DNA from 3 places in the Comamonas aquatilis genome. Region 1 is predicted to be linked to each of the others. Evidence: predicted binding sites of a transcription regulator. Region 1 holds the regulator's gene; each other region holds the start of a gene.

Region 1 (9,691 bases):
CTTCGGCCAGACGGGTGACCATGGCGCCCAGAAAAGTGTCGCCGGCCGCCGTGGTATCGACCACGGAGACCACGGGAGCCGGGTGAAAGCTGGCTGCGCCCTGCGCCACCGCCACCGCGCCTTGCGCGCCCAGGGTGACCACCACTTGCTGCACGCCACGCGCCAGCAATGCGCGCGCTGCCTGCTCTGCCGCTTGCGGGCTCTCAATCGGCATTGCGGTAAAGGCCGCCGCTTCGTGCTCGTTCACGACCAGGGTGTGAATCCAGGGCCACCATGCATCGGGAACCTCGCGCACCGGCGAAGGATTGAGCACCACCGGGCAGCCTGCTTTTTGCGCGGTCTGCAGCGCCTGCTGCACCACCGCCACAGGCGTTTCGAACTGAAGCACCAGATAGTCGGACTGCGCCAGCACCGCCAGCAAAGCCGCCTCAGGCAGCACCAGCCCGGCATTGGCGCCAGGCACCACGCAGATGCGGTTTTGCCCGTCGGGCTCCACCATGATGACGGCGGTGCCGGTGGGCACGCCGGCATGCTCGCTGACATGCTCCACATTCACGCCGTCGGCCTGCAGGGCAGACTTCAGGGTCTGGCCGTGGTGATCGGCACCCACGCTGCCAAACAGGCTGACCTGTGCACCGTGGCGGGCGCAGGCCACGGCCTGATTGCCACCTTTGCCGCCGGGCAGGTAGTTCAGATCATCGGCAGCGACGGTTTCGCCTGCTGCGGGAACGCGAGCCAGCGTCAACACCACGTCCATATTGAGGCTGCCCACCACCGCCACGCGTGCGGTTTTGAGGGCTGGAGAGGAGGTAGTTGTCGCGTTCATGGGATGGCTGGAAGTCATGCCGCGCTCAAGCATGGCGGGCTGCGCGGCGCTGACGCACGGTATCGACAATCACGGCCACCACAATCACGGCGCCGGTGATGATGCGCTTGCTGGGTTCGCTGGCGCCGATCTGGGCCAGACCGGCTTCAAGCACCGCAATGATGAGCACGCCAAAAAAAGTATTGATCACCGAGCCGCGGCCGCCCATGAGGCTGGTGCCGCCGATCACCACGGCGGCGATGACCTGCAGCTCCATGCCGGCACCGGCGTTGGGGTCGGCAGCTTCCAGACGGGCCGATTGCATCAGGCCGGCCAGCGCCGCCAGCAAGCCCGTGATGGCAAACACGGCAATGCGCACCGGGCGCGGGTCCACACCGGCCAGGCGCATGGCTTCTTCATTGGTGCCAATACCCACCACATAGCGGCCGAACACCGTGCGGCTGAGCACCATCTGCCCGACGACCACCACCAGCAGCGCGATGAAGAACGCAGCCGACAGACCGCCAAGCCAGGGGGCCGCAAGAGCGCCCATGGCATCGCCCACGTACTGGGTGCGCGAGTCCGTGACCAGATAGGCGCCGCCGCGCACGGCTTCGAGCATGCCCAGCGAGACGATGAAGCTGGGCAGTTGCCAGGCCACGGAAATGCCGCCCGTCACCGCACCGCAGACCACACCGACCAGCAGACCCAGAGCGGCTGCAGGCCAGGGGCCCATGCCCCATTGCAGGATGGCGGCGGCACTCACGGCTGCACTCAGCGCCAGCACGGAGCCCACGGACAGGTCGATGCCCGCAATGATGAGCACAAAAGTCATGCCGACAGCCATCACGGCCAGGGCCGGAATTTCATTGGCGATGGACAGCAGCGTCTCACGCGTGAGGAAGTACTCGGACTGGCTGCTGAACAAGGCCACCATGGCCACCAGCACCACGAAAAGGCCGAGATAGGTACCCAGTTCCTGGCGCAAGGCGCTGCGCACAGGCTTGGTGTCTGGCGCCGCAGCGACAGGAGTTGAAGAGGTTGAATTCATAGTTGTTCTTTCACGGGCTCGCCAGGGCGCGATGCATCGCCAAAAGCGGCTTCCAGCAAGGCTTGGGTCGTCCACTGGCCACGCTCAAAAGTGGCCACAATGCGACCGTCATGCATGACGCTGATGCGGTCGCACAGCTCCATCAGCTCGCGTAGATCGCTGGACACCACCATCAGCGCCTTGCCCTGGGCCGTCATGGCATCGAGCTCGGCATACAGGTCGGCGCGGGCGCCAACGTCCACGCCGCGCGTGGGTTCGTCCAGCAGCACGATGGGGCAGTCTCGGTGCAGCCAGCGGGCAAAAATCACTTTTTGCTGATTGCCGCCGCTCAAGGTGCCTACCGGTTGCTCGGCGTTGTGCGCGCGAATGCGCAGGCGCTTGACCATGCGCCGGGCCAGATCCGACTCCACCGCCGGTTTGAGCCAGCCCGCACCGGAGACCGAGCCCATATGGCTCAGCGAGGTATTGACCCGGATGGACTGGGACAGCAGCAGGCCTTGTGCCTTGCGGTCTTCCGTGACCAGCGCAATGCCGGCCCGAGTGGCCTGCATGGGGCTGCTCCAGTTAGGAGTCACGGAACAGGTGGACAAGCCCTGGGCCAGGCCGGTCAGCTCGATCGAGCCGGCATCGGCCTTGTCGGCACCATACAGCAGGCGCAGCAGCTCGGTACGGCCTGCACCCACCAGTCCGGCCACGCCCAGCACCTCGCCAGCGCGCAGTTCCACATCCACGCCCTGCACCAGCTTGCCGCGTCGCAAGCCCTGGGCCCGCAGCAGCACCGAACCGGCCTTGCGACGCGGCTTGGTATCCAGCGACTCCACGGCATGACCCACCATGCGCTCCACCAGCTCGGGCTCGCTCAGGCCTTGCATGGGCAGCACATCCACCAGGCGCCCGTCGCGCAGCACGGCCACGCGCTCGGACACGCGCTGCAATTCTTCCAGGCGGTGCGACACATAGACCAGGGCCACGCCCTGAGCCTTCATCAGATCGATCTGCTCGAACAGATGCTCGATTTCCTTGGCGGTCAACATGGCCGTGGGCTCATCGAGCACCAGCACGCGGTTGCCATCGCGCAGATTGCGGGCAATCTCCACCATTTGCTGCATGCCTATGCCCAGCTGCCCCACGGGCGTGAAGGGGTCGATATGCTGCAAGCCCATCTTGGCCAGCTGCGCATGGGCAGCTTTGGCCAGGGCATCGCGATCCAGCCAGCCCCAACGCTGGGGCAGGCGATCGAGCAACAGATTTTCGGCCACGGTCAGGGTGGGCACCATGCCCAGCTCCTGCAGCACCATGCGCACGCCAAGCGCTTCGGCCTCGGCACGGGATTTGGGCGCGAACGCCCGACCATTGAGCTGCATGATGCCGCGCGAGGGAGTCACCAGACCGCACAGCATTTTGGACAGCGTGGATTTGCCGGCGCCGTTCTCCCCCGTCAGCGCCAGACATTCGCCGGCGCGCAGATCGAGGGAAACGCCATCCAGCACGGTGCTTGGACCATAGTCCTTGCCCATGCCTTGCAGCGTCAGCACCGGCGTGCCGCGCCGCCCCTGGTGGTTGTCGGCAGCAATCACTTGGTCACCAGCACCACGTCCGTTTTCACTTCGGCAGGCATCTGGGCCTGCGGCGTCTTGTTCTTGACGGCCTTCAGCGCTTCTTCAATGCCGAAAACCGCTTGCTTGGCCGCAAACTGGTCTGCGGTGGCCAGCACGCGGCCATCCTTGAGCATGGGCGCAATGGCGCGAATGTTGTCGTAGCCCACCACCAGCACCTTGCCAGCCTTGCCGGCGGCCTTGACGGCAGCCACAGCGCCCAGGGCCATGGAGTCATTACCGGCCAGGAGAGCCTTCAGGTCTGGGTTTTCGCGCAGCATGCCGGCGGCCACCGTATTGCCCTTGTCGATCTCCCACTGGCCCGATTGCACGCCAACCACGTTCATCTTGGCTGCGGTCATCGCATCCTTGAAACCCGCCGTGCGCTGTTGCGCATTGGTGGTGGTGGACACGCCCTCGATGATGCCGACCTTGTCGCCCGCCTTGAGCTGCTTGGCCAGGTGTTCGCCCACCAGGCGAGCGCCCACACGGTTGTCGGGGCCGACGAAAGGAATGACCAGGCCTTTTTCCTTGAGGGCGGCGGCGTCCAGGCGGTTGTCGATATTGACCACGCGCACACCCTTGTCCACCGCCTGTTTGAGCACCGGCACCAGAGCCTTGGAGTCAGCCGGGGCAATCACCAGCGCATCCACCTTCTGGGCCACCATCTGCTCGACCATCTTGATCTGGGCGGCGGTGTCGGTTTCGTTCTTGATGCCGTTGCTCAGCAGCACGTACTCGCCTGCGTGGGCTTTCTGGTGCGCCTTGGCACCGTCTTCCATGGTGCGGAAGAACTCATTGGCCAGGGATTTCATGACCAAGGCCACCTTGGGCTTGTCCTGGGCTTGAGCTGCCGGAGCCCAGACGCCAGCCAGTGCCAAGGCTGTCAGACCGACCGAAACCACTGCGTGACGACGTTGCAACATACCGCTCTCCCGGGCCTCAGGCCCATCAATTTGGAAAAAAGGGCCGGATTATAGGTTTGTCATCGGTATTAACCCGAGCCCACGCAAATAGACCTCAAGCGCTCAATCCCTTAACCGAGTCCTTGTTTTATAGGCTCAGGCTTTGTGCATAGGGGTAGGAATAATCCCCTGCCTGTCTAGACGTCGATTTCTCCCGTCGACGAGCGGCCCGGCGGCACCAAGCCGGACCGATATTCAGTGGATCGGCATCAATATCGACTCAAGCCATTGAAGAGTAGGCGCCTGCAGCTATCAACTTTGAGAGCCCTCAAGAAAAACGCTGTTTGACCTGTGCCATGGCCTCGGCTGGAGCACCCCGGTAAAATTGCCGCCATGGCAAAAATCATCGTCCTGGCATTGGTAGTGCTGTTTTTCGGTTGCGGGCTGTACATGCACCTGCGCGGCAAGGTGCGTCACAAGGTGGTGAAGCAATTGTTTGATCATTCCACCTTCACCGCGCCCTTCAACGTCTTCATGCTGATGTTCAGCAAGGTGCCGCGCACACCCTATCTACCCACCAGCACCTTCCCCGAGCTGGCGCCGCTGCAAGCCAATTGGCGCGAAATCCGCGAAGAAGCTGTCAATCTGCAAAAAAACATGCAGATCAAGGCCGCCGCCAACAATGACGATGCAGGCTTCAACTCCTTCTTCAAGACCGGCTGGAAGCGCTTTTATCTGAAGTGGTATGGCGATGCCCACCCCTCGGCCATGGAGCTGTGCCCCAAGACCACGGCGCTGGTCAAATCCATTCCCAGCGTGAAGGCCGCCATGTTTGCCGAGCTGCCGCCCGGCGCCAAGCTCAATCTGCACCGCGACCCCTATGCGGGTTCGCTGCGCTACCACTTGGCCGTGCTGGCACCCAATGACGACCGCTGCATGATCGAAGTGGACGGCACACCCTACAGCTGGCGCGAGGGCGAAGGCGTGATCTTCGACGAGACCTATATGCACTGGGCAGAGAACCGCTCGGAAGGCAATCGCATCGTGTTGTTTTGCGATGTGGAGCGCCCCATGACCAACGGCTTTGCCCAGTGGCTCAATCACTGGCTGGGTAAGAACGTGGTGGCCGCCGCCAGCTCGCCCAACAACGAGGGCGATCCCCGCGGCATGATCAGCAAGCTGTTCAAGATTTCCTTCTACGCCGGCAAGTACCGCCGCGCCTTCCGCAGCTGGAACCCCACGTTCTACAAAGTGCTCAAATTCGGGCTGATGATTGGCGTGCTGGCTTTGTTCATCTGGTGGTTGATACCGAATTGATTGATACCCCCTGAGGCGCTTTGCGCACCAAATTAAAAAGCCGCTGAGCATGGCATCAGCGGCTTTTTTTGTTGGGCGTGGCTTACAGCGCCTTGCGCAGCGTGGTGGTCGGGATCTTCAGCTGCTCGCGGTACTTGGCCACGGTGCGGCGGGCGCATTCAATGCCTTGCTCCTTGAGCATATCGGCCAGCTTGGCGTCCGACAGCGGTTTTTTCGTGTCTTCCGCGTCCACAAACTGCTTGATCAACGCCCGCACGGCGGTGCTGGAGGCGCTGCCGCCGGTCTCGGTGCCCAGGCCCGAGCCGAAGAAGTACTTGAGCTCGAACGTGCCCTGGGGTGTGGCCATGTACTTGGCCGTGGTCACGCGGCTGATGGTGGATTCGTGCAGGCCCAGGGCATCGGCAATATCGCGCAGCACCAGCGGACGCATGGCCAGCTCGCCATGCACAAAGAAGTTTTTCTGCCGCTCCACAATCGCTTCCGACACCCGCAAGATGGTGTCAAAGCGCTGCTGGATGTTCTTGATGAACCAGCGCGCTTCCTGCAGCCGCTGCTGCAGTGCCGCATGGCCTTCGCTGTTCTTGTGGCGGCGCAGCACGCCGGCATAGATGTCATGCACCTTGAGCCGCGGCATGACTTCGGTGTTGAGGCGAACGGAAAACTCCATCCGGCCCGAGCCGACACGCACCGGGCGCACGATCACATCGGGCACCACGATATGGCGTTCCACATCCACGAAGCGGCGGCCGGGTCGCGGCTCCAGCCGCGCAATCAGGGCCAGGGCCTCGCGCAGAGCCTCCTCGCGCGCGCCGCATAGGCTGGAGAGCTTGCGCATATCGCGTCGTGCCAGCAAGTCCATGGGCTGGCAGCACATGGACAGGGCCAGCTGCAGCACATCCCAGTGCTTTGCTGTCGTGCCCTCATCTTCGGCCAGACGAATCAGATCGCGCAGCTGCAGCTGCAGGCATTCGGCCAGATCGCGTGCGCCCACGCCCACGGGCTCCAGGCTTTGCAGCAGCTTGAGCGCCATGGCAAAGCGCTGCTCCAGCTCTTCGCGCTCTTCTAGGTCGTCACAGGCCAGGCTATAGGCCAGATCTGCCAGCGGCTCTTCCAGATAACCGTCGTCGTTCAGCGATTCGATCAGAAAGCGCAGCGCTGCGCAGTCTTCGGCACTCAGACGCAAGCTGAGCGCCTGGCGGTGCAGAAAATCGCTCAGACTCTCATGCTCGCGTGCTAGGTCGATGGCGTCGGTTTCCTCGTCGCCATCGCTTTTGCGGCTGCCGGACGAGGAGGGGCCATCCCATTCGCTGCTGGATTCGCCACCCCACTCCCCGTCTTGTCCGTCGGCGCCGTCGCCGCTCCAGTCCAGCGTCTCGGGAGTTTCAGCGGTCGGCGCCTCAGCTATGGTTTCCGAAGCTGTTTGCGCTGATGAATATTCAGATTCAGATGAGTAGTTATCTGAAGTGCCCATGGATTCAGCGGTAGCCGCTTCCATAGCAGGAGCATCCATCGGCACATCGGCGGCGTCGTCGCCATCGCGCTCCAGAAACGGGTTGTCCACCAGCATCTGTTCAACTTCCTGCGCCAGCTCCAACGTGGACAGTTGCAGCAGCTGAATCGACTGCTGCAGCTGCGGCGTGAGCGAGAGATGCTGGGATACGCGTAAGGACAGGCCCGGCTTCATCAACTGAACATCCTTGATGTGCAAGCGCCCCCGGCATGTCCCCGATGCAGGGACAGCAGCCACAGAAAACGGGGGAGCGCGGAGGTCAACTCACGCATCACATGCGGAAGTGTTCGCCCAGGTAGACGCGGCGCACATCGGCGTTGTCCACAATCTGCTCTGGCGTACCTTCGGCCAGCACATGGCCGTCGCTGATGATGAAGGCGTGGTCACAGATACCCAGGGTTTCGCGCACGTTGTGGTCGGTAATCAGCACGCCAATGCCGCGCTCTTTCAAGAAACCGATGATGCGCTGGATTTCGATCACCGCGATGGGGTCGATACCGGCAAACGGCTCATCGAGCAAAATGAAGCGCGGCTGCGTGGCCAGGGCGCGGGCGATTTCCACCCGGCGGCGTTCGCCCCCGGACAGGGCCAGCGCAGGAGACTGGCGCAGATGCTCCACGCGCAATTCCTTGAGCAGATTGTTCAGCCGCTTGTCTATCTCTTCCTTGGAGAGCAGCTTGCCTTGCTCGTCCTTTTGCAGCTCCAGCACGGCGCGGACGTTTTCTTCCACGCTGAGCTTGCGGAAAATCGAGGCTTCCTGCGGCAGATAGGACAGTCCCAGGCGCGAGCGCTGGTGAATCGGCATATTGCCCACGGAATGACCGTCGATGAAGATCTCGCCGCCATCACTGCGCACCAGACCCACGATCATGTAAAACGAGGTGGTCTTGCCCGCGCCGTTGGGGCCCAACAGGCCGACGACTTCGCCTTTTTGCACGGACAGAGACACGTCCTTGACCACCTTGCGGCTGCCATAGGACTTGGCCAGATGCCTGGCCTCCAGGCGGCTGTCCGCTTCGCCGCTGCGCAGGGTGCTGTCACGACTCATTTCTTGTCACCTGCCTTGTCGCTGGCTTTCTCACCGCCCAGCGTCATGCTCTGGCGCAAGGGCTCGGCCTTGGGCTGGGCCGGCTTGGGCTGGGCACCGGGCGTGCCGTCCTTGGGCGCCATGATGGCGCGCACCCGACCGCCCTGGCCCACGGAGGAGCTGGGCAGGCCGCCGCTGGTCTTTTGACCATCGACGGTATAGACGTCGGTGATGTTGTTGTAGACGATGACCGAGCCCGTGACCTGGTCGCTGAGCTGACCGCCACGGTAGCGGCGCATCTCGCCACGGCGAATGAATTTGACGATATCGGCCTTGCCGTCGTACTCGATGACCTCACCCTCGCCTTCGATGAACTCATCGGACTGACCGGGCTCGGTGTCGCGTTTTTGGCGGAAGAAGGCACGCTTGCCCGGCTCGGCCTTGACCACGCCGTACTGAAAGCCTTCGGCATCCTGGCGCACATCCAGCTGCGTACCGCGCAACACGATGGTGCCCTTGGTCATCACCACATTGCCGGTGAAAACGCTGGTCTGCTGAAGCTCGTCGTGGCGCAGTGCATCGGCCTCGATGTTCATGGGCTTGGCGCTATCGGCCTTTTCGGCATGCGCCGTGCCGGCCAATACGGCAAAAGCCGAGGCCAGCACGAAAGAGAGAAGTCGTTTGGTCATGGAGGGCACGTTTCTTGCATACATTGTAGTCATTCCCTTTTTGGCGCCGCCGCAAACATACACCGGCCCGGATCAAAACCTCGCCCTACGGGTATGAAAAAGCCCGCTCAGGCAGACCTGGCGGGCTTTTGGGATGTACAAGCTGCGCTCGCCGTATCAGCCTTTGCGGCTGGAAACGATCAGGGCATTGACCACGCGCAACACATTTTCCATGTTGCCGGCCTTGGTGCCGTCCGTGTAGTACTTGCCGGCCACGCCCATGGCTGGCACGCCTTCCACGTCATAGGCCTGCTGCAGCTGGGTTGCCTTGCGCACCTGGTTGGAGACGGTAAAGGAGTTGTACATCTCCTTGAACTTGGCCACATCCACGCCCTGCTTGCCGGCCCATTCGAAGATGGCGTCATCGGTAGCCAGACGGTTGCGTTCTACGTGAATGGCATGGAATGCCTTGGCGTGCAGCGTACCCAGCAGATTCATGCCTTCCAGGGTGTAGTACAGCTTTTGCTGAGGCACAAACGAGGCATTGAAGGCCACGGGCACGCGGTTGACCACCACATCGGCAGGCGCTGCGTTCTTCCAGGCCGCAAACGTGGGCTCGAAAACATTGCAGTGCGGGCAGCTATACCAGAAGAACTCGATCACCTCGACCTTGCCGGCGGGTGCGCTGACAGGGGCTGGCTTGCTCAGCTTGAGGTAGTCCTTGCCTTCCTTGAAGCCTGCAGCCTGAGCCCAGGTGGCGGAGGAACCCAGTGTCAAAGCACCAGTGGCTGCAGCAGATGCAACCAGAGAAAA
Region 2 (9,691 bases), on a different contig from region 1:
GCACTGCTTTTGTGCAAGCCCGCTTTATTGCTGTGCAAAAAACATGGCGCCACCAGGCGCCATGCAACGTGAGAAGCCGAGGGTTCAGGCCGCTTTTTCCACATGCCCTTGGCGGGTGTAGAGAAAGTCGATCACGGCCTTGCGGTATAGCTGGTAGTTCGCGTCCTCGGCCAGCTCCACCCGGCTTCTGGGGCGCGGCAGCGCCACCTGCAGCACTTCGCCAATCGTGGCGGCGGGCCCGTTGGTCAGCATCACGATCTTGTCGGACAGCAGCACCGCCTCATCCACATCGTGCGTGACCATGACCACGGTACTGTGCGTGCGGGCCACGATCTCCAGCAACTCGTCCTGCAGCTTGGCACGCGTCAGCGCATCGAGCGCCCCAAACGGTTCGTCCATCAGCAAGACCTGGGGCTCCATGGACAGCGCCCGGGCAATGCCCACGCGCTGCTTCATGCCGCCAGAGATTTCGCCGGGCCGTTTCTGGGCCGCATGGCTGAGCCCCACCAGCGCCAGCGCGGCGGCCGTACGCTCGGCCAGCTGGGCCTTGTTCTCGCTCTTGCCAAACACGCGCTCCACCGCCAGGTACACATTGCCGTAGCAGGTGAGCCAGGGCAGCAGCGAATGGTTTTGAAACACCACGGCACGCTCAGGCCCCGGGCCTTTGATCTCCTTGTTGGCGCACAGCAGCACGCCTTGCGTGGGGGTGGTCAGTCCGGCAATCAGATTGAGCAAGGTGGACTTGCCGCAGCCCGAGTGACCGATCAGGCTCACGAACTCCCCCTGGGCAATGCTCAGATTGACGTTCTGCAAGGCCAGAAACACTCCTTTGGCGGTCTTGAAGCTTTGCTCCACATTCTGCACATCGATGAAGCGGGCCGCAGTCTGTTTGGATGGATGGGAATTCATGCCTTGACCTCCTCGAATGTGAATGCCGAAGCCAGCTTGACCAGTGCCCACTCCAGCACCAGGCCCACCAGGCCGATCACGAAAATCGCAATGATGATGTTCTTGACGTTGAGGTTGTTCCACTCGTCCCAGACCCAGAAGCCAATGCCCACGCCACCGGTCAGCATTTCAGCCGCCACGATCACCAGCCAGGCCGTGCCCACGGCCAGGCGCACGCCGGTCAGCATATAAGGCAGCACGGCCGGAAACAGAATGGTGGTGGCAATCTTCCATTCGCTGAGTTTGAGCACCCGCGCCACGTTCATATAGTCCTGGGGCACGCGCTGCACGCCCACCGCGGTGTTGATGACCATGGGCCAGATGGAGCAGATGAAAATCGTCCAGATGGCAGCAGGGTTGGCGCCCTTGAACAGCAGCAGACCAATCGGCAGCCAGGCCAGGGGCGACACCGGACGCAGCAGACTGATCAGCGGGTTGAACATGCGCGAGAGAAAGTCAAAGCGGCCGATGGCAAAACCCAGTGGAATGCCGACCAGCGCCGCCAGACCAAAGCCCACGCTCACGCGCTGCAGCGAGGCCAGAATGTTCCAGCCCACGCCCTGGTCGTTGGGGCCGTTGCGATAAAAGGGATCGCTGAAGACCTCCAGCGCCTGCTTCCAGGTATCGACTGGCGTGGGAATGCTGCCGCCGCTGCTGCTGGCGGCGATAGACCACAGCACCACCAGCAGCCCCAGGCCCATGGCCGGTGGCAGCAACCAGTTGAGCGCCGCGCTCAAATACTGGTTCAGGGAGATCCTGACCTTGGCCGCTTGTGCCGCAGGCGGCGGTGCTGGCGTGGATGGTGGCACTTGCACGGCAGTGGCGGGCACAGCGGCCGCTGCCGTCGCTGCATTGGCTGGTTCGGGCTGGTCGGCGCTGCGGGCAGGGGTCGATTCGATCAGTGCGCTCATCATGGCTCACTCCTTTCAGAACAGGGGTCGGTGCATCAGGCCTTGACAGCAAAGCTATCGGCGTAGCGCGCAGGATCGGCACCGCTCCAGCTGCTGCCGTCGATCAGCTTGCTGGTGCGCAGATCCGATTTGGGCAGGCTGACCTTCAGCTGCGAGGCCGCTTGCTTGAACAGCTCGGTCTTGTTGATCTTCTTGGCCACGGCCAGGTAGTCCGGATGGCTTTTGAGCAAGCCCCAGCGCTTGTGCTGGGTGAGAAACCACATGCCGTCCGACAGATAGGGATAGTTCACATCGCCATCGGCAAAGAACTTCATGTGATTGGGATCGTCCCAGGTCTTGCCCAGACCGTTTTGATAGCGCCCCAGAATGCGCTGGTTGATCGCATCCACGCTGGTGTTCACATAAGACTTGGCGGCAATGGTCTCCGCCATCTTCAGCTTGTTTTGCATGCTGGCATCAATCCAGCGCCCGGCCTCCATCACGGCCATCATCACGGCGCGTGCGGTATTGGGGTTCTTGTTGGCAAAGTCGCCGGTACAGCCCAGCACTTTTTCGGGGTGATCGCGCCAGATGTCCTGCGAGGTGACGGCCGTGATACCTATGCCATCCATGATGGCGCGGTGGCCCCAGGGCTCGCCTACGCAATAGCCGTCCATATTGCCCACGCGCATATTGGCCACCATCTGCGGCGGCGGCACGGTGATGACCTTGGCATCCTTGATTGGATTGATGCCAGCACTGGCCAGCCAGTAGTACAACCACATGGCATGGGTGCCCGTAGGAAAGGTCTGGGCAAAGGTGTATTCGCGCTTTTCTGCGGCCATCAGTTTGGCCAGGGAAGCTGCATCCACCGCACCTTTTTCCGCCAGTTTTTTGGACAGCGTGATGGCCTGCCCGTTGCGGTTGAGCGTCATCAGCACGGCCATGTCTTTTTGCGGTCCGCCCACGCCCAGATGCATGCCGTAAACCATGCCGTAGAGCACATGGGCAAAGTCCAGATCGCCATTGACCAGCTTGTCGCGCACGCCGGCCCAGCTGGCCTCCTTGGTGGGCGTGATCTTGACGCCGTATTTCTGATCCAGCCCCAGTACCGAGGCCATGACCACGCTGGCGCAATCGGTCAGCGGGATAAAGCCTATCTTCACTTCCTTGATTTCAGGGGCATCCGAGCCGGCAGCCCAGGCGCCATGGTGGCCCAGAGCGCCATAGAGAAAAGCGCCCGATGCCGCGCCTGCACTGAGGCGCAAGAAGTCGCGGCGCCCCGTGGCCGTGGGTCTCGCGCAGGGGGTAAAAGCGGGTGACGATTGGCGCTTGCTCATGAGAAAACTCCATCAAGAATCGTGGTGAAAACCTGGACCTCAAAACAAAACGGCGTCCTTGCCTCCCCGGTTCGGAGAAGAAAGGGACGCCGTTGTCCTGAGCTACTTGTAATAACGCTAAAGCCCGACCGCCTTTGGCCTGCTTGATGTAGAAGACAAAGCAGAATTCATGCCAGCTTTTTCCCATCGCAGCCAAAAGGGAGAGCCCTGGGCCGACCTCCTCGCCAGCCCTTCTTTGGTGCGGTGCAGCAGAGAATCTGCACCATCGAGCTACGCTTTGGTGCCAACTCCCGCAGGCAGCAACTCCACCGTCGCCAATACGGCCTCGGCCACGTCCAGCATGCGTCGGTTCTGGTTCATGGCGGTCTGGCGTATGAGCTTGTAGGCATCGCTCTCGCTCATCTGCCGGTAGCTCATCAGCACGCCCTTGGCCTGCTCAATCGTCTTGCGCTCCTTCAAGGAGGTTCTCGCCTTGTCGATTTCCGTCTGCATCAGCTGCAGGCGCTGCGCCTGCTCCTGCACCAGAGACAAAATGGAACGCCCCAGCTGCGGCCCGCAGCCCAGGTCCATGGGCCAGGGCATGCCAGGCGCAGGCTCGTTGAAAAACTGCATGCCATCCGCAGACTGGCCTGGAGCCGGGTCTGGCATACCGTCTGGCAACTGCAAGCGCTGCAACTGCTGAGACAGACTGGTACGGGCAAGCGCCAGCTTTTGATCGCACAGGCTCTCCAGCTCCTGCGCCAGCAGGGCTTCAATTTGGTGCATGGCATCCAGCCTCAGCGAGCAGGCTTCAAACCAGACGCTGTTGAGCGCCCAGTCCAGCGTGCTGCCCGGCGGGCTGGTGCAGGCAATACGGCGCAAACGTTCGATCACCGCCATATCCGCGCAGGACTGGTTTTGCGTTTGCCAGCAGGCCGCCACTGCCGGCGATGCAAAATCCGCAAATACCTGAAAGCACTTGTCCTGAGACTCAATCAGATGCAGCCAGTGGTGCTGGCGTGCCGCGCTGCACACCCCGCTGGCAAAGGCGGCCGCACCGGCGGCACGCTCCTGGCCCGTAAGCTCCTTGCCCTGCATGAAGTGAAACATGGCTACCAGGGTGCGGGAGATATCGGGATCGCAAGCGCTATCGGCCGCCTCGAATACCACGGTCAGGCAGCCGGCAACCAGGCGCATATAGGCCTGCGTGCTTTCCTCGGGCGTCAGCCGCTGTCCATCCCGGTGGGCCCGCAGCAGCGGCAAGGCCTCAACCCCTTGCAGCGCATAGGCAATCGCACTGAAAAGCCGCGCCCCATGCGCGCCGGACAGGCCTAGGCTGAAGGCCTCCAGCGTTGCACTGAGCTCGGTGATCGCCTGCTGCACCCAAGGCTGGTGCTGATCCAGTTCCTCCCGGCCCTGCGAGCCCTCGCTGGCCAGAAAGATATTGGACAGGCCCCGCTCTTTTTGCAGAGCATGTATCAGCTGCGACATGCGACTGACCAGGGCGCAAGCGCTGCCGAGCTGCTCCAGCTCGGCAATTTCGTTTTGCCTTGCCGCAACCAGGTAGTGCAGAGGGGTTTTCATGGGGTAATGCTTGTTGTCATGCTGATACCTGAAACGAACAGCACATTTCATGCCACCTCAGGCCAGCGAACGACCTTGTTACACCAATGCAGGGCGACTGCCAATCGGCAAGCAGGATGAACGCTCACCTTCAGGGAATTCAGGCCGCGGCTGCAGACCGGCGCGCGCCCTACACTGGCAGGCACCTCATTTCTGGAGACCGACCTTGGCAACCCCACTCACGCTGTACTATGCTGCCGGCACCTGCGCTCAGGTCGTGCTGATTGCGCTCTACGAAGCCGACGCGCAGTTCACGCTCAAGACGCTGAGCTTTTCCGACCATGAGCAGCGCAGCCCCGAATACCTGACCCTCAATCCCAAGGGCCGCGTGCCTGCGCTGGTCACCGAAAGAGGCGTGCTGACCGAGGTTCCTGCGCTGCTTCTGTATGTGGCGCAGACCTATCCGCAAGCCGCTCTGGCACCGCTGGACGATGCCTTCGCGTTGGCTCAGATGCAGGATTTCAATGCCTATCTGGCCTCCACCGTGCATGTTGCCCACGCCCACCGCATGCGGGCATCGCGCTGGGCCGACGATGAAGCCGCTCAGGCCGCCATGCGCGCCAAGGTGCAGCAGAATATGTACGAATGCTTTTCCGTAATCGAGAAGCACTACCTGGGCGACAAGCCCTGGGTGATGGGCGAGCAATTCACCGTGGCCGATGGCTATCTGTACATCTTGGCCAGTTGGCTTAAAGGTGATGGCGTGGACATTGCCGACTTCCCCCGCGTGGCAGCCCATTCCGAGCGTATGCGCGCCAGGGCTTCGGTGCAGAAGCTGCCGTGAAAAGGCGTGGCGCTCTCCATCCGCACTGAACCGGACTTCCCCTGACCCCAGACAGGGCAGGGTGCGGTAACGGGGTTTGAACTGCCGGGCTGACTCATCCCCCTAAGCCAACCAGCGGCAAAGGCTTGTTGCCCCAGACATGCACGGCGATCAACTCTGTCAACTCACTTCAGCACATAGCTGGCCAGAATCGACTGCACTTCGTAAATGCTCAGTTTCTTGTTGAATTGCTTTTGCACAGGCGTCGCCATGCCGGAAATCCAGATCTTCAGTTCGGCATCCAGATCGAAGGTTCCGCCGGTCTCCACGCTGAAGTGGGTAATGCTTTTGTAGGGCACGGAGTGGTAATCCACCTTGCTGCCGGTGATGCCCTGCTTGTCCACCAGCACCAGGCGCTTGTCGGTAAAGACGAAGTAGTCGCGGATCAGTTGGTACGCATGCTCCACCCTCTCGCCCGGCGCCAGAATCTGCGCAAACTCCGCTTGAATCTTGCCCGCATCCATCTTGGATGCGTTACCCAACATACCGTCCAGCAATCCCATGGCAGTTACCTCAATCCCTGTGTTGTATGACAGGCCGATTCTAAACAGCGTACGCAGCAGCCCCGCAGCGCATCACGCCCACGCGGCTCAAGCGTTCAAGTCTTGCGCTTGTGCCACACGGCGCCAGGGCCAGCAGGCATCCACCAGCGCGCCCCAGCCTATGCCGACCACATAGGCCGCCAAGTCCAGCGGATCAAAGCCATTGCCCAGCACCAGATACGCCAGCTTGTTGGCGCGCAGCGCCTGCATCCAGGGCGCCTGATAGAGCTGCAGAAACTCGATGGCAAAAGCGATCAGCAGAGAGAGGCCGACCAAACGCCACCGCGTCATGGATGGCTTGACCCAGGCCACGCACAGGAACACGACCCAGGCCCACAGCGCATCGCCCGGGTAGTTGCCCAGCACCGCCGGGAACGGCAGCCAGCCCCGACGAGAGGCAAGTCCGATGGCGATAACCAGCGCCGCTAGAAAGCTCAAAGCAAATCGACTACGTCTACTCATGGACAACTCGAAAACCACATAAACGCGCCGTCAATCTTCAATTGAATTTCTTTCTGGGAAGCTTGGCTTCAGCAACCTCTTGATACAGCACAGGCTCTATATCAATTCGTCCATCGTGAATGGCATGACAGTGAACGGCTGCCTGACGTCCATGTATTTGCAAATACGTATGAGCTACACGATGCGCTTGAAGAAAAAGCCTTTCAACCTCATCCGCCTCACCGGCATTAACCACTGCGCGGATGACTACCCAAACATTTATGTCTTCTAGGTAGATCACATTCTGGATCTCAACTGCTTTCCCATCAGCACGCGATAGCAAACGATCTAGAAAAATACCAACGGGCCTTTTAGCAGTCCTCTCGTATAGCTCATCAAATATCTTCTTCGCAAAGCACGAAGCAACAAATATGGAAAAAGCACCTGCAATTTCGCCCAAATATTGCGCATAAAAACGGGGCTCGTCAGGTACAACCAACAGAGAGCGGAAGTAGCTTGGATTGCTCGTCCACCCCTCCTCCTCATGAAAATCCTCAAACTCGCCCTCGATGGCAGCAGCAACAGAACGATAGAACTCGGCATTCCCTTCGCACAGGTATGTAAAGGCAATCGGACTCATAGTCTTTTCAAGCTCCAAAAGTTCACAAGAAACCCAACATTAGGCCACTTTTACAGCAGCACCAGCCCCGGCGGCAGGCTGTCGCCCAGGCTGCGTTTGTGGTCCTCGGCCTCCATCTGCACCACCTGCTCCACCAGCTCTATCCAGCGCTGCGGCGCGCCGCTGGAGCGCATTTTTTCCAGCACCTGCTCCCGCACGGCATCGGGCAGATCGCGGGCGCGGTCGCCGGTCATGCGGGCCATTTGCACGGCGGCGAACATGGCGGTTTCGTTCTTGCGCCAGTCCTGGGCCAGCGTGGCGTCCAGAAACTCCTGTGCGGCTTCGGGCGGCATCACCAGATGTGCATTGGCAGCCAGCGACTGGCGCACGGCCAGACGGCCAATCGCCCACCAGGTCTGCACGGTTTCGCCTTCGCGCTCGAGGCGCTGCAGCATCCACTGCCCCATCTCCTGGCGGTACTGCCAGGGCACGGCTTCCATGGCGGCAAACAGGCGCAGCATGTCGTCATAGCTGCCGTGGCTTGATTTGCCGCCGGCGCGGGTGGTTTGCTGCACGGTTTTTTGCATCTGGCCGGCCACGGCTTCCAGCACCTGCATTTGCTGCTCTTCGTTAAGACCGGCCGCCACGCGGCGCCAGAAGACCCACCATTCCGTCCAGTTGGCCGCTTCCTTACCATGGCCCAGGCCCTGGGGATACAAGGCCCAGACCTGCGCCATGCGCCAGCCATCGAGCTCGGCGCCCACGCCGGGGCGCAGGCACCAGCCGGCAAGGTTCAGCCACACGCGTTCATGCTCGGCCGTGCGGCGGCGGCGCTTGGCGCGGGCCAGCAACGCATCAAACAGGGCGCGCAGCAGGCCCACCTCCCAGCCCTCGCGCGGGCCCAACACCTTCTCCAGCGATTGGCGCAGCTGGCGTACTTCCTTGGCCGTCACCTCCTGCGCCTGGGTGCCAAAAATGCGCTCGATCAGCGCCAAGGCTTCGGGCAGCCTGGTGGCCTGAGAATTCAAGCCTTTTGGTTCTTCAGCGCTTGATGCATCTGCGCTGGCAGCTATGTTTTCTGCAGCAACCGCACCGCGCACGGCAAAGGGCAGCAGCCAGGACTGGGCGGCATCCTGCACGGCCACGCAGCGCACCTCCAGCGTGCCGACCTCGCTCATGCTGGCCTGCAGCTGCACCTCCACCTGCGCAGCGGCCAGGCCTTCGGGCACGGGCAGCACGGTGGCCAACGGGGGCAGCTCCACCCAGCCGTCGCCCGTCAAAGGCGCTATCTGTCCGGCCTGCACGGGGACGCTGCTCTGGCTATTGGCCAACAGATTGAAGCGCACGGCCTGGCCCAGCTTGAGCGCAAAGCGCCGGCCCGAGAGCACGATGCGCACGCCCTCTTCCGTGCCGCGCGGCAGCAGGCACAGGCCTTGGGGAGCTTGGCCTTTTTTTCCCGGCAGCAGCAGCCAGTAGCTGCGCGCCGCACCGCCGCCAATCCGGGGAATCATGGTTTTGATAGCTGCCAGCGCTTGCTGTGCTTGCACCGCAGGCCGATTGACCTCTGATTTTTCTTGCAACTCGGCCTGCACCCGTGCCAGCCCATAGGCCGCCGCGCCACGCGCCACGGCCCAGTCCGGATGCGGGTTGTGCAGCACGCGCACCGCTTTGCCGCGCCACTGGCCAAGCAAGTCAGTCAGCCGCTGCACCAGCGCATGGGCATGGAACACGCCGCCGTTGAGCAGCACGGTATCTGGCAAAGCACCGCCTGCGTGCAGACTCAGAAACTGCGCCAGATGGCGGCTGATGGCCGCATCGGCCGGATATGGCAGACCAAAACCGCGCAGCGCGCCCTGGCGCTTGGCCGGCACATCGCTTATCTGCGCGGGCGGCAGAAAGCCTTCGACCACGCGGCTCTGCACCTGCGTGCGCGTCAACGTGGCGGTCTGGGTTTGCGCCAGCAAACGGCTACCGCCACCCAGCAAGGTAATGCTGAGCTGCTCGGGCGCATCTTGTGCCAGCAACTGTTCCTTGGCCACGCGGCAGCGCTGCACCAGCTGGGCAAAACGCTGGGCCGGCAGCTTGTTACCCTCATCTGCAAAAGCCGGTTCGAGCTGATGTGCCAGCGCCAAATCCATGTTGTCGCCGCCCAGCATCAAATGCTCGCCCACGGCGGTGCGGGTCAGCGTGGGTAGGCCGCCTTCGGGGTCGGCCTCCACGCGGATCAGCGTCAAATCGGTGGTGCCTCCGCCCACGTCCACCACCAGCACCAGGCGGCTGTCGGCCAGTTGGGCCGCCAGCTGCTCGCCTTGCAGCAGCAGCCAGTCATGAAACGCGGCCTTGGGCTCTTCCAGCAGTTGCACACCGGGCAAACCGGCCAGTTGCGCTGCCTCCAGCGTCAACGCACGCGCGCCTTCGTCAAACGAGGCGGGCACGGTCAGCACCACGGTTTGCGCCTGCAGCGGCGCTTCAGGGTGAGCCTTATC
Region 3 (9,691 bases), on a different contig from region 1:
CATCGGGCAAAGCCCATGCCGTGCTGGGCAATCATGAAATCAATCTGCTGCGCGAAGACGCCAAGGATGGCTCCGGCTGGTTTTTCGACAGCCGCGTGGCGGCCGACCAGCCCAAATACGCCCCTTTTGCCCGCCTGGAAGAGAAGGCCGCACCGGCCTTGCTCGATCAGCTGGCCTATCTGCCCATCGCGCTGGAGCGTGAGGACCTGCGCATTGTTCACGCAGCCTGGCGCCCCACGCAGATCGCCATGGTTCGCGAACTGCCTTTGGGCAGTGCTCGCAGCGCCTACGATCACTTTGAAGAGCTGGCTGCCGATCAGGCCCAGGCCAGTTGCGTGGCCGAGCGCATGCGGCTGGAAGAGCAATCGTGGCCGCACAGCCTGGAAGACTATCGTTATGCGCCTCCGTTTCTGGCCGCTCATAGTGAAAACGAGCTGGGCAAGGCCATGGTCAACCCGCTGAAGGTGCTGACGGCCGGCGTAGAACGCGAATGCCGCAACCCTTTTTACGCGGGCGGAAAATGGCGCTTTGTGGAGCGTGTGGGCTGGTGGAACGAATATGACGAGGAGCCTGCCGTCGTCGTGGGGCATTACTGGCGCCGCATGCTGCCCGGCGATGCACCGGCGCACGGCGCCCAGTTTGAGAATCTGTTCGGCAACACCACGCCGCTGTCCTGGCACGGCCTGCGCGGCAATGTGTTTTGCGTGGACTATTCGGTAGGCGCGCGCTGGCTGGCCCGCCTGCGCGGCGAGGACCCCACGCAGCGCTTCAAGCTCGCCGCCCTGCGCTGGCCCGAGCGTACCCTGGTGTTTGATGATGGAGTCCAGGCAGACTCCGAAGGCTTTGGCAAGACGACTTACCCCGTCCAGGATTGATACCATGGCTGCATCGCCGCCTCGCGCAACCGCAGCGGGGCGGGTTGAACATGCAAAAGTCTGCGGCCCTCGTCGAGGGCCGTGCACATCAAGGATTCATAGCCCATGAAGATAGCCACCTGGAACGTCAACTCCCTCACCGTTCGCCTGCCGCAAGTGCTGGCCTGGCTGGAGGCCAATCCGGTCGACGCCCTGGGTCTGCAGGAACTCAAGCTCACCGACGACAAATTCCCTCACATGGCGTTTGAAGAAGCCGGCTACCAGGCCGTCAGCCATGGACAGAAGACCTATAACGGCGTGGCCTGGATCACCCGCAGTGCGGCCAACGAGGTGGTGCGCAATATTCCGGGACTCGATGACGAACAGGCGCGCATCATTGCGGTCACCATGGATGCACCGGACGGACCGATTCGCCTGATCAACGGCTATTTCGTCAACGGCCAGGCTCCGGGCTCGGACAAATTTGCCTACAAGATGCGCTGGCTGGAAGCTTTGCACCACTGGGTGCAAAGCGAGATGGCAAAACACCCGCGCCTGGTGCTGGTGGGCGACTTCAACGTCGCCCCGGAAGATAGAGATTCCTTCGATCCCGTGGGCCTGAAGGACACGATTCACCACACGGTGGAGGAACGCCAGCATTTCCAGAACCTGCTGCAGCTGGGGCTCACAGATGCGTTTCGCATGTTCGAGCAGCCTGAGAAAAGCTACTCCTGGTGGGATTACCGCATGCTGGGTTTTCAGAAAAACCGTGGTCTGCGCATCGACCACATACTGGTCAGCGAGGCACTCAAGAGCAGCGTCAGTGCCTGTACGGTGGATCGCGCGCCACGCAAGAATCAACAACCCAGCGACCATGCGCCCGTGGTCCTGACTTTGAGCTAAGCGCCAATCAAATCAGGGCCGGATCCGTACAAGACTTGGCCCTGAAAGTGCAACGGCAATCTATGTGGATCAGGCCGCACCACTATCCAGCCACTGAATCGCTGTAATGTGTCCACGCAGGGTGAGCATATGGCGCTTGAGCTGGTGCGCCAGCTTCAAAGATACAGCATCCAGAGAAATCGCAAGATAGCTGTTGAACCATGCCTGAAGGCTGCGCTGGATATCGCTGACGGACTCGTCCTGCAAAAAGAGGGCGTCACGCCAGACATCCTGCAGCATCTCCAGACTGGTTGGCCGCTTTTTTTCACTGTGCACATGCTGCTGCAATGCTTGCGCTGGCAGGATCTGCTTGAGCTCTTCCAGCAGACCCTGCATTTCCAGCTGAATGCGCCGTAAGGTCTGACCCATGGCCTTGTTGTGCTTGGCACCTAAATAGCTGATCACGGCTTCATGCGTTTGGCGGCCCGCCATATAAACCGCCAGCAACAAAGCCAGAACCTGAGGCTGCAGATCCGAATCCTTTCTGCTGGGCACCGTTTTCGGGCACAAGGCCTGCATCCAGGCGGCCCTGGCCGCGTCGCGCGCCTGGGCCCAGGTCAAAAAGCTGGCGCTCACCCGCTGGTTCCACTGCACACACAGTTGAGCATCTTGTGCAGAAAAGGCCAGGGAAGCCATGGTGGGGGTGTTCAGTATGGAGCGGTCAAGCTGCTGAGCGGCATGCCAGCCCAAAGCATAGGCCGGCTGATACTGGTCATAGCCACGGCCGGCCACAAAATAAGGCTCGGAGAGATAGCGCTCGCGCCAGAAGAGCTCTTGCGCAGCAGGAAGCTGGGCTTGCTCCCAGCCGCCATCATCCGCCACCCGTCCGGACCGGGCAGAGGGCGCATCAAATGGCAGGAAAGAAAACATGCGACGAGCCAGCAAATCACAGCCCCCATCAAAGACCGGTTGATGACTGATTATTGAGCGGTCGGCCAAAAGTGGAAGTCGGCGCGACAAACGGCCTTCTGTAGGAAAGCAGGCCGTATGTTTCAAATTTAACAAATAGAAACATACGACCTTGACAGCACTCACAAAGAGCGGAGTTCAGCGCCTATCACCTCGGAGCCAAAGTCGATTAGGTCCCGAAATCAATCGAAACTCTCGTCATCCAGTCCCAGTTCCTGCAATTTTCGGGTGATGGTGTTTCGGCCTATTCCCAGTCGGCTGGCGGCCTCTACTCTACGGCCATGTGTGGCCGCCAGTGCAGTTCGCAGCAACTGGGCTTCGAACTGCTGGGAAAGCTGATTCCAGACATCGTTGTGGCCCTGGGCGAGCAATTGCTGAGCGTGCCTGCCCAGATCTTGCAGCCAGCCTGCGTCTGCGGTGCCGCTTTGCGAAGCGCTCATTGGGCTGGCTTCGGCCAAGGCTGCCGCCGACTCAACGGCTTGCGCAACCGGGTTTTCAGGCAAGGCAGTCAACGCCGCGCTCGCAGCCCCCATGGCTGGCAAAGGCTGGCCGCCCAGAACCTCGGGCGGCAAATCCTTGAGGGCGATTTGCTGCGCAGGAGCCATGACGGTGAGCCAGTGGCAGATATTCTCGAGCTGGCGCACATTGCCCGGGAAGTCGAAAGCCTGCAGGCGGTGCAAGGCCATGGTGCCCATGCGCTTGGGTTCCACCCCCAGTTGCTTGGCGCTTTGCTGCAGAAAATGCTGGGTGAGCATGGGAACATCCTCGCGGCGCTCGCGCAAAGCAGGCAGGCGCAGGCGGATCACGTTCAGACGGTGGAACAAGTCTTCACGAAACACGCCATCCTTGACACGCAGCTCCAGATCCTGGTGGGTGGCCGCAATCACCCGCACATGGGCTTTGACGGCCTGATGGCCGCCCACGCGATAGAAATGCCCGTCGGAGAGCACACGCAGCAAGCGGGTTTGCAGCTCGAACGGCATGTCGCCGATTTCATCGAGGAACAGCGTGCCGCCTTCGGCTTGCTCGAAGCGGCCGCGGCGCTGGGTCTGCGCGCCGGTAAAAGCGCCACGCTCATGGCCGAAGAGCTCGGACTCCAGCAAATCCTTGGGGATTGCAGCCGTATTGATAGCTACAAACGGGCCGCCGGATACGGGAGAGTGCTTGTGCAGTGCACGGGCCACCAGCTCCTTGCCTGAGCCCGATTCACCGGTGATCAGCACCGTGACCTGGCTTTGACTCAAACGCCCGATGGCGCGAAACACATCCTGCATGGCCGGAGCCTGACCCAGCATCTCCGCCTGCAGCGGCGCCTGGACTTCCGCCTCTTCCTCGCGCTGGCTTTCCTCCACCGCGCGGCGGATCAGCTCCACCGCCTTGGGCACATCAAAAGGCTTGGGCAGGTACTCAAACGCACCACGCTGAAAGGCAGATACGGCGCTGTCCAGATCGGAGTAAGCCGTCATGATGATCATGGGCAGGCCCGGCTGCTGCGCCCTCACCTGCTCCAGCAACTCAAGACCAGAGCCGCCGGGCATGCGGATATCGCTGACCAGCACCTGGGGCGGCTGGCGCGCGGGATCGCTGTTGTCGGTATCGGCCAAGGCCTTGAGCACATCCCGCGTCTGGGTGAAGCTGCGAATGGGCCAGCCTTCGCGGCCCAGCGCTTTTTCAAGCACAAAGCGGATGGAAGGGTCATCGTCCACAATCCAGATCGGCTTCATTGCTGCTTATCCCTTCCCGTTTTTTGCTGTGTTGGCAGATGCCTGAACCCGGAGCTCAGGGCAGCGGAATCAGTATTCTGAAATCCGTGCGTCCGGGCTGGCTTTCGCATTCGATCAGACCATGGTGACGCTGAACAAAGGTTTGAGCCAGTGTCAAACCCAGGCCGGAGCCGCCATCGCGGCCCGATACCAAGGGGTAGAAAATCCGCTCCTTGATGGCATCGGGCACGCCTGATCCGTTGTCGATCACATGCAATTCCAATGCCAGTCTGTAACGCTGGCGCCCCAAAGTCACCTGCCTTGCCACTCGCGTTCTCAAAATAATCTCTCCATCGCCTTGTGCGATGCGCAAACTCAGTGCCTGGGCCGCATTCTGGACAATGTTGAGCACCGCCTGAATGAGCTGGGCGCTGTCGCCCCGGAATTCGGGAATGGAGATGTCGTAGTCGCGAGTGATCTTGAGGCCCTGCGGAAACTCCACCAGCACCAGGGAGCGCACGCGCTCACACACCTCATGGATATTGACATCGCCCACATCGTGCGGATGGCGGTGCGGGGCCAAAAGCCTGTCCACCAGGGCTTGCAGGCGATCGGCTTCGTGCACGATGACCGTGGTGTATTCGCGCAGCTCGGGCGAGGCCAGATCCATCTGTAGCAGCTGGGCCGCACCACGTATGCCGCCCAGCGGATTCTTGATCTCATGGGCCAGATTGCGGATCAGTTCCTTGTTGGCCTGGGCCTGCTCGCGCAAGCGCTCCTCGCGGTCCTGGCGGGCCTGCTGCTCCAACGGCCACATCTCCACCATGACATGACCGGTTTGCTCCGCTATGGAGACCGTGGCGTGCACCGGCAAGGGCTCCTGGCCCAGGCGCTGCAGACTGGCTTCAAAGCGCAGCGCAGCGAAGTCGTTGCTGCGGGCTCCGCTCAGGGCCTTGTCCAGCAGGGCGGGCTCTGTAAAGCTCAGCGCGAACTCTCCGCCCTCCATGGTGCGGCGCGATTGCCCAAGAGCATTTTCCAGCGCCGCATTGGCAAAGCAGATGGCGCCATTCATGTCCAGCACGGCAATCAGCGTGCACAGCAAATCCAGGGCCTGGTAGTTTTTGACGCTAGCAGAGGACTGCTGCGCCAAAGAGGGAACAAAAGTGGTGCTCATGCGAAACCCTGACGGGGGTGGCTGCATCTGCCGCCCCGCATAAATCGTTCACAGCCTGACCTGCCAAGCTGCGGTAGGAGCCATAACTTGCGCGTGAACTGGCCAGCGCTAGTTAGCCGGAGGCAGACGCTCCAGCTCACGCCGGATACCGGCAATATCGCTTTCCTGGCGGGCAATATCCGCCTTGAGTTTGGCCACGCGCTCTGGGTAGCCCTGAGGGTTGCGCAACTCCAGCGCCGTGCGCACGGGATTGCCATCGTTGTATTCCGCCTTGAGTTCAGCCAAACGGGCCTGGGCCTTGCTCAGTTCGGACTGCAAGATGGCACGGGCATCCGAATCTCGGGCTTTTTGCGCTGCGCTGTTCTCAGCCGGGCGGGCAGAGGCAGAGCTGCCAGATGATGCGTTGCCGCTCTGCACTTTTGGTGCCGCAGGCTGCGCTGCACGCGTGCCGTGGATCACGGTGACGCCGCTGCCATCCACCGGCTTGCAGCCTTTGGCTTTGGCCTGGGAAACATTGTTCGTATATTCGTTCCCACAGCGGTAGATCACATCCTGCGCCCAACTCCCAGCACATACAGCCAGCAGCAGCGACGACACAAACAGTTTTTTCATTCAGCTCCCTCGGGCTATCCGCTTGGGACAGCACAGCCATTTCGATATCGCAAGTATCGCTCCAAGCTTGCGTCTTGATGCGATTGATTGACTTGCTTACCGCTGTTTGGTTCCTGCTGAATACAGGGCCGCAGCAATGAAAAAGGCGACTTGCGTCGCCTTTTCTGAACTGCCTGCTGCGATTACAGCGAGAAGTACATATCGTATTCGACAGGGTGCACGGCCTGGCGGAAGCGGGTCACTTCACCCATCTTCAGCTCGATGTAGGCATCCAGCATGCTGTCGGTGAACACACCGCCCTTGGTCAGGAAAGCGCGGTCGGCGTCCAGTGCTTCCAGAGCCTGATCCAGGCTGTGGCAGACGGTAGGCACCAGCTTGTCTTCCTCGGGAGGCAGATGGTACAGATCCTTGGTCGCAGCTTCGCCGGGATGAATCTTGTTTTCCACACCGTCCAGACCCGCCATCAGCAGAGCCGAGAAGCCCAGGTAGGGGTTCATCAATGGATCGGGGAAGCGTGCTTCCACGCGGCGGCCCTTGGGGTTGCTCACGTAAGGAATACGGATGGAAGCGGAACGGTTCTTGGCCGAGTAAGCCAGCTTCACAGGCGCTTCAAAACCGGGCACCAGACGCTTGTAGCTGTTGGTGCCGGGGTTGGTGATAGCGTTCAGCGCACGAGCGTGCTTGATGATGCCGCCAATGTAGTACAGGGCGAAGTCGGACAGACCGGCATAGCCGTCACCGGCGAACAGGTTCTTGCCATCCTTCCACACGGACTGGTGCACGTGCATGCCGGAACCGTTGTCGCCAGCATAGGGCTTGGGCATGAAGGTTGCCGTCTTGCCGTAGGTGTTGGCCACGTTCCAGATCACGTACTTTTGCAGCTGTGTCCAGTCGGCACGCTCAACCAGAGTGGAGAAGCGGGTGCCAATTTCGTTTTGGCCAGCGCCTGCCACTTCATGGTGGAACACTTCGACGGGAATGCCCACAGATTCCAGAATCAGGGACATCTCGGCACGCATGTCTTGCGTGCTGTCGACGGGAGGCACGGGGAAATAGCCGCCTTTGTTGCGAGGACGGTGACCGCGGTTGCCGCCTTCGAACTTGGTGCCGGTATTCCAAGGAGCTTCGTATTCTTCGATTTCGAAGAAGGGATTGTGAGGTTCGGTACCCCAGCGCACGCCGTCGAAGATGAAGAATTCGGGTTCCGGTCCGAAGTAGGCGGTATCGCCCAGGCCGGAAGACTTCAGATAGGCTTCAGCGCGCTTGGCGATGGAGCGGGGATCGCGGTCATAGGCCTTGCCATCACCGGGTTCGATCACATCACACTGCAAGATCAGTGTGGTTTCTTCAAAGAAAGGATCGATATTGGCGGTGTTGGGGTCGGGCATGAGCTGCATGTCCGAAGCTTCGATACCCTTCCAGCCAGCAACGGACGAACCGTCAAAAGCATGGCCCGAGGTGAACTTGTCATCATCGAAGTGCGACACAGGCACGGTCACGTGCTGTTCCTTGCCGCGGGTATCTGTAAAGCGCAGGTCGACGAATTTGACTTCGTTCTCCTCCACCATCTTCATCACGTCTGCAACGGTCTTTGCCATCAGATCACTCCTGCCAACTTGGCTGATCAAATTAACGATAAAAGAAATAAAGCAGCTTCCGTGCCAACTTCTTGTCATGCTGCAAAGTCAGCATTTGGCAAGCAAGTCCGGCACTTGCCTTGAATAAGCATATTCCACTGCCATCACCAACTCGGTGCGAATTGTCTCACCTTAGTGCGACGCTCAAAAAATGCACCAAAGCGGTGAATTTAACTGCACCAATAAGGTGCATTTAAAAGAGTGTTGCAACCTCATGCCCAAAAGCATGCACCGCAATTTGACTAAGGTGCCGAGGAGGCCTGCGCTCCAGGCGCAAAAGGTACCTGAGGCTCCTGAGCACCACGATTGGGCTCCTTGCGCATCTGTTCCAGCGCGGCCAGGCAGAAATGCGCAAACCACAGGGATGAGAAAGCGAACACGATGGCGTAAATCCAGATGGCGATGGGAATCAACACCCAGAAGGCCGCAATGAATACCAGTCCGGAGATCCAGATCACGCCCGGTGCCGCACCCAGATAGCCACAGATCAGACCCATGACGATCAGCGCGGCCCGATAGCGCACAAACAGGCTGCGACGCTCAGGCTTGCTGGCATGCTCGGCCAGTGCATCAAAAGCCATGACGCGGTAAGTCAGCCAGCCCCAGATCATGGGCGTCACCAGCAGCATCAGCGGGGGTATGACCCACAGCGGCAAGGTGACCACCAGGGCAATCAATGCAATGCCGGTGGAACCTGCCGACCAGCCTATGCTGGCCAGGGTGGAGCCGCCCTGCTTTTTCTCCAGGACTGGAAAGCGCTTTTGTGCCACCAGCTCGGTCAGCGCCGGCGTCATGAACATGGCCACCAGCAGCAAGGAGATGACCACGATGATGGGCCCAGTGCCCAACACCACCAGCATGGAGGCCACGACTTCCGAAGCGTAGCCCACGCCGTGCTCCTGCATCCAGACCCACAGCCTGTGCAGCCAGCCTACGCCGTCCAGCAACGCCTGTACTTTCTGCACAGCATCGGCCCAGAAAAAATACCCCAGGCCCCAGACCATCAGCGTCATGAGCAGCAGAGGAAACAGTGACCAGGCAATCACCCGCTTGTGTACGCAATACGCCAGGGCACGCCAGAAGGAGTCCAGTAGCAAGTTCATGCCAGCTAGCATACCCAAGCCCGGCCTTAAGCGCGACCCATCAATCGTAAGATTGCACGCCATTGTTGCGACCAGAAGCCTTGGCCGTAGTCGCGCAACCGGCCCGCCGCATCGGGGCGCACCTGATCGCGTATGCCGGTAGGGTCATAACGCAGCTCGAAATTGGCCGTGCCAAACAACATGTCCCACCAAGGCAGGAGCACGCCAAAATTATTGCCATGGGCTTTTTTGTTGCGCACCGGCGCCATGGGTTCGTGGCCTATGCCTACCGCATGGTGACGACGGTGAAAGCGCGGGCTGATCCACAGCCGCTCGCCGAGCCGGCCAAACCACATGCGTACATTAGCGTGCTGCAGGCTCTGACTGAGCTGGGTGAGCGCCACAATCGCCACGAACTGGCCCGGAGCCACTCCAATCAGCTGAGCCACCAAGACGATGATGGTGTCGTGAATCACATCATCCAGCAGGTGATTGCGATCATCGCTCCAGACCGTCATCTGGCGCTGCGAATGGTGGACGGCATGCAGCTTCCACCACCAGCTGTAGCCGTGCTGGCCACGGTGTATCCAGTACTCCACCAGATCGAAGACCAGCAGGTACATGAGCAGACTGACCCAGGCGTTGTCCGTGATGCCGGGCCAGATATCGTCCAGGTGAAAAGCCGGCATACCCAAGACATGGAGCCGGCCCATGAGGGCATCCCACAAGGGGTCCAGCGTGAAAAACAGCGCCAGGCGAAACAGACCCAGGCGGTGAA

The links. The regulator sigma-54, encoded in region 1, starts transcription at its own class of promoters, with help from an activator protein. The targets are predictions, from matches to a motif close to TGGCANGNAANCTGCTTT.
Region 2: the regulator sigma-54 is predicted to act here: its motif matches at 3,336-3,353, upstream of ACNAZA_RS00535 (CmpA/NrtA family ABC transporter substrate-binding protein).
Region 3: the regulator sigma-54 is predicted to act here: its motif matches at 7,841-7,858, upstream of glnA (type I glutamate--ammonia ligase).

The regions. Positions count from the first base shown of each region.
Region 1 covers NZ_CBCSIW010000021.1:48,059-57,749, forward strand. The annotation lists gene rbsK (ribokinase) at 1-844, opposite strand, end outside; gene ACNAZA_RS18810 (ABC transporter permease) at 852-1,856, opposite strand; gene ACNAZA_RS18815 (sugar ABC transporter ATP-binding protein) at 1,853-3,373, opposite strand; gene ACNAZA_RS18820 (sugar ABC transporter substrate-binding protein) at 3,430-4,377, opposite strand; gene ACNAZA_RS18825 (aspartyl/asparaginyl beta-hydroxylase domain-containing protein) at 4,750-5,673, shown strand; gene ACNAZA_RS18830 (RNA polymerase factor sigma-54) at 5,756-7,357, opposite strand; gene lptB (LPS export ABC transporter ATP-binding protein) at 7,455-8,231, opposite strand; gene lptA (lipopolysaccharide transport periplasmic protein LptA) at 8,228-8,899, opposite strand; gene ACNAZA_RS18845 (thiol:disulfide interchange protein DsbA/DsbL) at 9,056-9,691, opposite strand, start outside.
Region 2 covers NZ_CBCSIW010000001.1:120,638-130,328, reverse strand. The annotation lists gene ACNAZA_RS00545 (ABC transporter ATP-binding protein) at 85-909, opposite strand; gene ntrB (nitrate ABC transporter permease) at 906-1,862, opposite strand; gene ACNAZA_RS00535 (CmpA/NrtA family ABC transporter substrate-binding protein) at 1,895-3,178, opposite strand; gene ACNAZA_RS00530 (nitrate- and nitrite sensing domain-containing protein) at 3,449-4,741, opposite strand; gene ACNAZA_RS00525 (glutathione S-transferase family protein) at 4,947-5,564, shown strand; gene ACNAZA_RS00520 (PH domain-containing protein) at 5,729-6,106, opposite strand; gene ACNAZA_RS00515 (ribosomal maturation YjgA family protein) at 6,194-6,607, opposite strand; gene ACNAZA_RS00510 (hypothetical protein) at 6,645-7,226, opposite strand; gene ACNAZA_RS00505 (Hsp70 family protein) at 7,277-9,691, opposite strand, start outside.
Region 3 covers NZ_CBCSIW010000004.1:74,167-83,857, reverse strand. The annotation lists gene ACNAZA_RS07295 (metallophosphoesterase) at 1-875, shown strand, start outside; gene xth (exodeoxyribonuclease III) at 981-1,757, shown strand; gene ACNAZA_RS07285 (hypothetical protein) at 1,827-2,666, opposite strand; gene ntrC (nitrogen regulation protein NR(I)) at 2,888-4,429, opposite strand; gene glnL (nitrogen regulation protein NR(II)) at 4,485-5,582, opposite strand; gene ACNAZA_RS07270 (hypothetical protein) at 5,691-6,194, opposite strand; gene glnA (type I glutamate--ammonia ligase) at 6,377-7,792, opposite strand; gene ACNAZA_RS07260 (EI24 domain-containing protein) at 8,074-8,946, opposite strand; gene ACNAZA_RS07255 (sterol desaturase family protein) at 8,961-9,691, opposite strand, start outside.